One region of the Exiguobacterium sp. ERU653 genome, then DNA from elsewhere that is predicted to be linked to it. Evidence: a T-box and tRNA genes for the amino acid it is inferred to sense, from the RefSeq annotation. Region 1 holds a T-box; the other holds one or more tRNA genes.
What was found. A T-box is a leader RNA that pairs with one kind of tRNA and senses whether it is charged. The one in region 1 lies ahead of argS (arginine--tRNA ligase), so its partner is inferred to be a tRNA-Arg.
Positions count from the first base shown of each region.

Region 2: it encodes a tRNA-Arg, which carries the amino acid that the T-box ahead of argS (arginine--tRNA ligase) is inferred to sense. The anticodon was not compared.

Region 1 is NZ_JACSKV010000002.1:31,081-35,861, forward strand. Features, by position in the region: gene pulA (type I pullulanase) at 1-27, opposite strand, end outside; gene KNO95_RS10160 (YajQ family cyclic di-GMP-binding protein) at 96-587, shown strand; gene KNO95_RS10165 (metallophosphoesterase family protein) at 584-1,162, shown strand; gene argS (arginine--tRNA ligase) at 1,207-2,889, opposite strand; T-box leader at 2,948-3,159, opposite strand; gene KNO95_RS10175 (GGDEF domain-containing protein) at 3,314-4,781, shown strand, end outside.
Region 2 is NZ_JACSKV010000001.1:1,315,989-1,320,769, reverse strand. Features, by position in the region: gene whiA (DNA-binding protein WhiA) at 1-372, shown strand, start outside; gene KNO95_RS06750 (hypothetical protein) at 459-695, shown strand; gene KNO95_RS06745 (DUF2179 domain-containing protein) at 788-1,312, shown strand; gene KNO95_RS06740 (hypothetical protein) at 1,402-1,845, shown strand; gene clpP (ATP-dependent Clp endopeptidase proteolytic subunit ClpP) at 1,902-2,477, opposite strand; tRNA gene KNO95_RS06730 (tRNA-Arg) at 2,697-2,769, opposite strand; gene KNO95_RS06725 (RNA polymerase factor sigma-54) at 2,888-4,033, shown strand; gene KNO95_RS06720 (glutaredoxin family protein) at 4,039-4,296, shown strand; gene KNO95_RS06715 (sugar-binding transcriptional regulator) at 4,409-4,781, shown strand, end outside.

The DNA of each region.
Region 1 (4,781 bases):
TGTATGTTGATCCATTGTACGTTCCATCTCTTCACTCCTTCACTGCTTCAAATCTGCTATCATTATAACAAAACCACACAAAGGATGGATGAAACATGGCAAAAGACAATTCTTTCGATATCGTGTCAGAAATGAATCTTGAAGAAGTAAAGAACGCAATCCAAATTGCGGAAAAGGAAATTTTAAACCGTTATGACTTCAAAGGGTCAAAGAGTGAGATGTCCCTCGACAATGGCGACCTCGTCCTCATCTCGGATGACGACTATAAACTCGAGCAATTAAAAGACGTTTTGATCACGAAATTGATCAAACGCGGTGTTCCGACAAAAAACCTCGACTATCAAAAAGTAGAGCACGCACTTGGCGGCACGGTGCGTCAACGCGTGAAATTGAAGAGCGGTATCGATAAAGATGACGCAAAAAAAATCAACAACGCCATCAAAGAATCAAAATTAAAAGTAAAATCACAAATTCAAGACGACCAAATTCGTGTCACGGGTAAATCACGTGATGACCTCCAGGCCGTCATGCAACTCGTGCGTGAGCTCGAGTTGTCCGTCGATGCCCAATTCACGAACTTCCGATGAAACTCGCTATCATCAGTGATCCGCACGGTTCGTTTGATGATTTAAAGGCTGTTCTCGAGCATGTTCATCGCGAAACGGAGCACATCCTCTGTCTCGGCGACCTATATGAGTGCCATATCGGAAAAAAGCGACGCCATGAGCGGTTTCATCATGTCGAAGACGTTGTGACGTACGACCCAAATTATGAAGCGTTACTGACCTTCCCAAGTCTACGGGGCAATCAGGAGGAGCGAATCGACGAGGTACTCGTCATCGACCATCCTGTGAAAACACGAATTTCCTTGTTACCCGAACAGACGACTCTTGGAGAGGCACGCTTTTTACATGGGCATCAAGTCAAATGGAACGAGGACTGGGAACCGATCGTCGAGAAAGGGACATACCCGCTCGTCTTCATCGGACACAGTCACATTCCGGGTATTTATCGAAAAGGTAAATCTCTTCCATGGGAAATCGGGACACCGTTTCACTTGAAGAAAAAACGATATATTATCAACGTCGGCGCCGTCATCTTTGACCGGGAATGGTGTCTATATGACACGGAAGCCCGAACGGTGACACGGATGAAAGTGTGAGCATAGGAAAAGGACCTCAATTTTTTGAGGTCCTTTCGTCTGTCTTACATTTCTCCTGGAGCTTCGACACCGAGTAAACGGAGTCCTTCCGTCAATACGAGCGTCACTGCCTTGACGAGAGCGAGACGTGACTGTTTGCCCGCATCGTCTTCTAGGACGCGGACATGGCCGTAATACTTGTTGAACGCTTGCGCGAGGTCAAGTACGTAACGGCTGATGATGGATGGTTCGCGGCGTTCATGAGCACGAGTGATGACGTGCGGGAACGCGTTGAGCATCGTGACGACATTCCATGAGTGGTCATCGTCTGCACCGGCGAACGGTGAGCCATCATAGTTTCCTTTACGAAGGAGTGAGTTGGCACGGGCATTCGTATATTGAACGTAAGGTCCTGTCTCGCCTTCAAATTTAAGCATGCTGTCGAGGTCGAATTCAATGTTGTTGATGCGTTCATTCTTTAAGTCGTGGAAGACGACTGCACCAACACCGACCATACGGGCAACGTCTTGTGCGTTCGCAAGGTCTGGGTTCTTCTGTTCGATGTTCCCTTGTGCCTTTTCAATCGCTTCTTTCAAGACTTCTTCAAGAAGAACGATGCGTCCTTTACGTGTCGACATCTTCTTCCCTTCCTGCAAAATCAAGCCAAACGGTACGTGATGCATTCCGTCTACGAAGTCGTATCCAAGCTTACGAAGGACAGAGAAAAGTTGTTTGAAATGGAGCGCCTGTTCGCCACCAACGACATAATTCGCTTGAACGAAGTTGTACGTCTCGTAGCGATAAATGGCCGCTGCCAAGTCACGAGTCGCGTACAATGTTGCGCCATCTTTCTTCTTAATCAAGCATGGTGGCAAGTTCTCGTCTTCGAGTGAGACGACCATTGCGCCTTCACTTTCGACCAATAGATTTTTCGCTTCGAGCATCTCGACGACGCGTCCCATCTTATCGTTATAGAACGCTTCACCGTTGAAGCTCTCGAACTTCACACCGAGGAGGTCGTATACTTTTTGGAATTCTTTGAGTGACTCGTCACGGAACCATTGCCAAAGTTCTGTCGCTTCCGCATTGCCATCTTCGAGTTTTTTGAACCAGGCACGACCCTCATCTTCGAGTTCCGGCTGTGTCTTCACCTCTTCATGGAAATGGACGTATAACTTCAAGAGTTCTGCAATCGGGTTGGCACGAACCGCTTCTTCATCGCCCCATTTCTTGTATGCGACCATCAGTTTTCCGAACTGTGTACCCCAGTCTCCAAGATGGTTGACACCGACGACGTCATATCCGTTTTTACGTGCGATTTGGTTGATCGCATTCCCGATTACTGTCGAACGTAAATGCCCCATCGAGAACGGTTTCGCAATATTCGGTGATGAAAAGTCTGTCACAATCGTTTCATTGCGCGTCGCATGTGTTGCATAATCCGACTTCTCATCGAGCACCGTATTAATAATTTCTTTTGAAACGACATCACGGCTTAAGAAGACGTTGACGTAAGGTCCCGCCGCCTCGACTTTCGTGAACAATTCATCGTTTAATTCATTCGCGATATCTGTCGCAATCATGACAGGTGCTTTCCGGTAAGCTTTCGCCAATTGAAAACATGGGAAGGCGAGGTCACCGTGCGCCTCGTGTTTTGGCTTTTCAATCAGTGCTTCAATTTGGTCAATCGTAAGTTCTTCTCCGATGACACGTGATAACGCTTCTGCGTACTTGCGTTCATAACTCATTTGTATGTCCTCCTTCTTTTATTGCAGCTCATAAAAAAAACGCCCTTTGCAATAGATGCAAAGAGACGGGAATTCCCGCGGTACCACTCTTCTTGCCTGCATGATGCAGACCGCTTTATGGTGATAACGGTTCCCTCCGGCTACGCCTACTCTCATTTCGGATAGCATCTCAAAAGTGCGTTTCGCGACGTTTGTCAGCCCGGGCTCTCACCAATCCCCGAATCGCTTTGTTGACCAAATCGTCGTTACTCTCTTTTTCATCGACATTCGTCTATGCGGTTGAAAAGCAACTTCATTATAGAGGATATTCCCTGTATACTCAATGCTAGAATTCAATCATGATAGAAGAGAAGCAGGACTCTCACGAAATCCTGACGAATCTTTACTATTATATCTTGAAATTTCCCAAGCTAGGAGGGAACATATGAACCACTTTCGCAAGATGTCCGTGCTCGGCTGGAGTATATGGAGCGTTTTATTCCTCTTCACCATCGGATTATTTGCATTGGATATCCTGCACGCCCCGACCATCGATCCGTTGTCGTTTATTTTAATCTCATTACTCGTCATCATTTTTCAACTCGACTCAATCGAAGTCAAAGGTGTGTACTTCACTTTTTCTGAGAGTATCGTCTTAATCTTATTTTTATTTTTTGGATTTGAAACGGCACTCATCGTCAACCAAATCGGATTGTTTATTTTTCAATTTGCCAATCTGAAACCAAAAGTCGCCATCCGTCGATTCCGTTTCACTTATCCTTGGAACGCCATTACAGCTTATTTAGAAATTGTTATTCCGGCAGCTGTCTATCTCGCCATTGGTGGCGAGACCGGACTTGACTTTTATTCACAGGAATCTTTTGTTCCACTCGCCGGACTGTTTCTTGCAATTTTCTTAAACACCGTGTTCCAAAAATATCAGGTGAAATGGTGGTTCCGTGTCGACATCGCCTTGAGCGACTTTATGAAGATTGCATTTTATACGTACGTCGTCAGTTTGATCTTCATTTTAGCGGCGGCGTTGTTCCGAGAGACCAATCTACTTGTCGTCAGTAGCATCGCGGCTGCATTAACATTTTTTATTAAGCGGCTCCTCATTCAAAAAGAGCGGCAAGATGCATTCAAATCGTTGATCGAACAATACGATGAAGCAAAAGAAGCCGTCTCCTTGTCACAGAGTGAGGCGCAAGCCATCGAAGTTTTTTTAAGTCAGTGTGAACAATTGAATCACTACGATGAAGGATATGTCGAGTTCAGATTGTTCGATCGTATACTCTACTTTGATTTGAAGACACGTCAACCAATCGATCGACCAGTCGTATACGCACTACTCGACATCAGTCAACCGAATGACCCCGTCCTCGACTATGAGATGCGATTTGAATGGGATGCCTCACTTTCCGATGCTTTCCATAATGACTATCATAGCTTCGTCTCTGTCCGCTCGGAAGAAATAGAAGGAATTCGTACATGGATTGTCATGACCGGCGAGCCGGTTTATGGATATCCAAAAATCATTCAGCAGGAAATCATCAAACTCTTAAAGTCGTTCAATCGGACCATCAGTCGGTGTCATGAACGAGACCGTCTCTATACCGAGAGCCGGACGGATAGTTTGACGCTTCTCGCAAATGCACGCGCATTTTATGAATATGGGATTCAACAAATATCCGATATCTCGATGTATCCGATTTCGGTCGCCATGCTCGATATTGATTTCTTCAAAAAAATCAATGATACGTATGGACATCAAGTCGGTGACCACGTGTTACAAGAATTCGGGCGACGAATTCGACAAGTACTTCGTACAGATGATTTTGCCGCACGATATGGCGGGGAAGAATTCATTTTACTCCTCAACCAGTGTGATATGACCCAAGCGATTGAAGTCG
Region 2 (4,781 bases), on a different contig from region 1:
TTCCTCAAATTGATTGGCGCCACACGAGGGATGCTGGAATTTGAAGATGCACGCATCATCAAAGATATGCGTAACTCCGTCAACCGTCTCGTCAACTGTGAGACAGCGAACTTGAACAAGACGGTCGGTGCGGCATTGCGTCAGGTTGAGAATATCAAATTCTTAGAACGGACAGTCGGACTCGATGTCTTGCCGAAAAAACTGCGGGAGATCGCCGAACTGCGTGTCACGCATCAAGACGTCTCCTTGCAGGAGCTCGGGGAGATGCTCGAGTCCGGACCAATATCGAAGTCAGGAATCAACCATAGACTTCGTAAAATTGATCAAATTGCCGAGCGTGTGCGCAGCGGTGGCGAGATTGCATCTTCGTGATGCGGTTGCACCAAAACCATTCTTCCTATATAATAAGCAATTGTGTATAGGTTTTATGAAAAGCGAATTAAAGGAGCTTCATCATTATGTCGAATGAAAAGAAAAGATTATCGCTCACGATCGACGCTAAGCTCGATCAAGTCATCACAGAGCGTGCAAAAGAAATCGGGATTCCGAAAAGTGCACTCGTCACGTTTGCAACGAGCCTCTTCTTGAACCAGCTTCGTGCAGAAGAGTTGTTGAACGGAGATAAGAATGCAATCTACGAAGTCATTCGTAAAGACTACGAGTTGCTCACGAGCGTAAAGAATCTAGATAACTAAGTGAAAGGTTGACTTCGGTCAGCCTTTTTTAGTTGCATCTCTCCAGAAAATTTGGAATAGTTGAGGTACTGAATAAAGAGGAGGGCAAATGTATGGGACAAGCAAGTCAATTGCTACTTATTTTATTGTTACAATTAATCTTCGTGCCGGTTCTGACCCTTCGAACGATTATGCTTGTTAAAGGCAAAACAATGATTGCAGCGATGTTTGGTACGCTAGAAACATTAATTTATATCTTCGCGCTCGGTATTGTATTCCAGGATTTGACGACGCTCGGAATGATCGTCTATGCGGTCGGGTTCGGACTCGGGATTTTACTCGGTGGCTTCGTCGAACGGAAACTCGCAATCGGCTACAACATGATTCAAGTTCACACGAAAGAGTACCCGGCCGAGCTCATTCAACAGATGCGCGACAATGGATACGGTGTGACACATTACCAAGGTCAAGGACGTGACGGAATCCGTTATCGTCTTGACGTATTGGCGGCCCGGACACGGATGAAGGAACTTCGTGAACTTGTCGAGAAACATGAACCGAAGGCGTTTCTCGTCGCATTTGACCCGATTGATTTCAAAGGCGGCTATATGATGAAAGGGCTACGTCGCCCGAAATGACGCACGAGACTCACGTAAGTGGGTCTTTTTTTGTTGGAGTAGGAATTTTACTACGCGATAGGGAACTAGTGAGAGAAGGAGATGAGACCGTGAAGAGCAATCGACGTTTTTGGATTGTCTTATTATTCTTGCTTGTCGGTGTTGGCATCATCTATTTTGCCGTGACGCTGTTAGGCGACGGAGAAGACACCGTCAAACCACCACTCCCGACTGTCCGAGTCGGTTCGGTGACGGCGGAAGTAGAACAATCGACGTACTGTTGGGAGGCCGGCAATCAAGCGACATGCGCCGACTATGGTTTGCCGGAAGCGGATGACCTGCAACTGATTACGGTCAAACCGGGAGACCGAATCGACGTCGTCTATCATGCGGAACCGAAGGCATCGAGTTTTCATCGAATCGAAGACGGCGAACTCGTCCCGACAGACGCAATCGTCCCGGAGGAGCCGGGCACCTATCTCTATGAATTCGGCGGGGAATGGACGCAAGGCGATAGTCGGTACGTATTCGGCGTCAAGGTGTCCGAAAAGTGACAAAAACCATATTAAAAGACGTTTCCCGATAGAAATGGGAAACGTCTTTTGTATGATTAGCGTGTCATGACTTTGTCGATGAGACCGTAGTCTTTCGCTTGGTCAGCTGCCATGAAGTAGTCGCGCTCTGTGTCGCGTTCGATGACTTCAAGTGGCTGTCCAGTGTTTTCTGCCATGATTTGGTTCAACTTCTCACGCATTTTGATGATGCGTTCTGCGTGAATTTTAATGTCTGACGCTTGGCCTTGTGTGCCACCGAGCGGTTGGTGAATCATAATCTCCGCGTTTGGCAATGCGAAGCGTTTACCTTTTTCACCGGCTTGGAGCAAGAAGGCACCCATCGATGCAGCCATTCCGATACAAATCGTCGACACGTTCGGCTTGATGAAGTTCATCGTGTCATAGATCGCCATACCTGCTGTAATCGAACCACCTGGGCTGTTGATGTAGAGCGAGATGTCCTTTTCTGGATCCTCAGCTGCGAGGAAGAGGAGCTGTGCGACGATGGAGTTCGCGACGTTGTCGTCAATCGCACTACCGAGAAGGATGATACGGTCTTTGAGCAAGCGTGAGTAGATGTCATACGCGCGCTCCCCACGGCCTGTTTGTTCGATAACTGTTGGAATTAACATTGAATCTGCCTCCTTTATGTAGGTTGTAATTTCATCATACCTGTATAGTCAATGTTGGTCAAACAGAAACCCTTTCTACTGGTTATTCCACGACCCACGATGTGTAAAACGTCTCAAGTGCTCACGTTATTCTATTCGGAAGCGGGGTGGTTTGAAATTGTAGGTGAAAATATACAAAAAGGACGAAAACCAACTAAGGTCTTCGTCCTTTATTTCTGATACACCCGGAGAGATTCGAACTCCCGACACCTGGCACCGGAAACCAGTGCTCTATCCCCTGAGCTACGGGTGCATATGTGTGACACGAATTTATTATACATTTGTTTTATTGAAAAAGCAATCCTGTTCATTTACCTTTTTTGAGCGCGAGTGGAGCGGGTTCGTTACAATAGAGAAGAGGGGGGAGAACGATGCAACGGCAAGAACAAAAACAAGTGCAACAGCAACAGATGACGCAAGACCTCGTGCAACGGCTACCGGTGCTCGAGGCGGATCGTCTGGCGCTCATATTTCGTCTTGCACGGCTAGCCCGACATAACGCGAACATCCATCTCGGAAGCGGGGGTGTCGAATGGATCGAGGATGTGGCGAGCGCGTTTGAAGAGAAGCTGTTCACCCAAATTCAAGAAGGGAACGGTAGTGAGAGGGATAAAGAGCTTAGACGAAAGCTCGTCCTCTTGCTCGACCATCGAGGATTATTGCCGGACACGAATGAAGTGTTGGCGGAGCGTCTTCAAGTTGATGTCGCTCAAATCGAACAAGCGAGACAGGCGCTCTTGTTTCTTGAACCGACGGGGATTGGGGCGAGAACAGAAAGAGAGTGTCAATATCGACATGCGATCGAACATGACGACCCTCGTGTCGTCGATGTATTCGACGCAATCGAGAACGGTGTGAGTCATCAACAGATGGCAATCGTACTTGCCGTCTCAGAGGAAGAGCTTGCCGGTCTAGAACGTATTGTAGCGACGCTTCCGAAACGTCCTAGTTTATATGAAGAAACTAGTCAAATTTTTCCGGAAGTCGAGGTGCGCTATGAAGACGAAAAACTCGTCACGACGTGGCTCAGCCCTGAGCTCGATTCGACGCGAGTCGGCAATGACCGTGAGGCGAGATGGTGGATGACATCCCTTGCGATGCGGAATGAGACGTTGCGTGAGATTTGGGGCGTCATCGAATCACGTCAGACGGAATGGCTCAAGGGAAAACTCGTCCTCAACCCGTTGACCCGTCGGACGGTCGCGCACTTGATCGGAAAACATGAATCGACGGTCGGGCGTGCCATCCAAGGGAAATTCGCCAAGACTGAGAACGGGATTATGGAGTGGAGACACTTTTTTGTCCGGTCGACGAGTCATGGTCATTCACCGTTTATGATCAAACGTACGCTCGCTGAACTGATTCAACAAGAGACAGCACCACAAAGTGACCAGACGCTCGCCCATGAGCTGGCACGATACGGTTATCAAGTGACACGTCGGACGGTGACGAACTACCGGGAAGAACTAGGGTTCGGTAACTCACGGGAGCGTGAGCGGCAGTTATGGAAAGGGTGACTCAGATGAAATTGACATTATATAAACGTGAGAATTGCTCGCTTTGTGACGAGGCGGTCGTCATGCTCGAATGGCTTCAAGAAGACTATCCAATTGAAATCGAACAAATTGATATCACAGGGGACGAGGTACTCGAAGAAAAGTATCTCTTCGAAATCCCCGTTCTTATACATGAAGGAGAGGTCATCAGTCAAGGGCGATATGATGACAACAAAGTTGAAGATTTTGTTAAGTATACGCTTACATTGAAAAAAAACGTTTGAAGGGGTTGTCAGACGGAAAAGTGATTGATAAGATGAACTCGTAGCGGTGGGACGCAAATAAAAAAGTGGGACGAAAATTGTCCACACTTAAAGTCGAGGGGGTATGAGCATGATCCAGCAACTGATTCACGTTCAGAAGCAAATTGTCCCTGACCTGCTCGATACGCTCCGACATCGTTACGATATCTTACATTACGTCCGCTTGATGCAGCCAATCGGCCGCAGGACACTCGCAACGAGTTTGGGATTGACCGAACGAGTACTCAGGCGAGAGGTTGACTTTTTGAAAGATCAAGGTCTCCTTTACGTCGCTACTCAAGGAATTTCCCTCAGTGAGACGGGACGAAACGTCTTGCGAGACTTGCATGAGATTATGGGAGAGCTTCTTGGAATCTCAGAAGTGGCAAGAGAGCTTGAAGAGAAGTTAGGGGTTCGCCAAGTCGTCATCGTGCCGGGTGATTCGGATGAAACATTCTGGGTCCAAC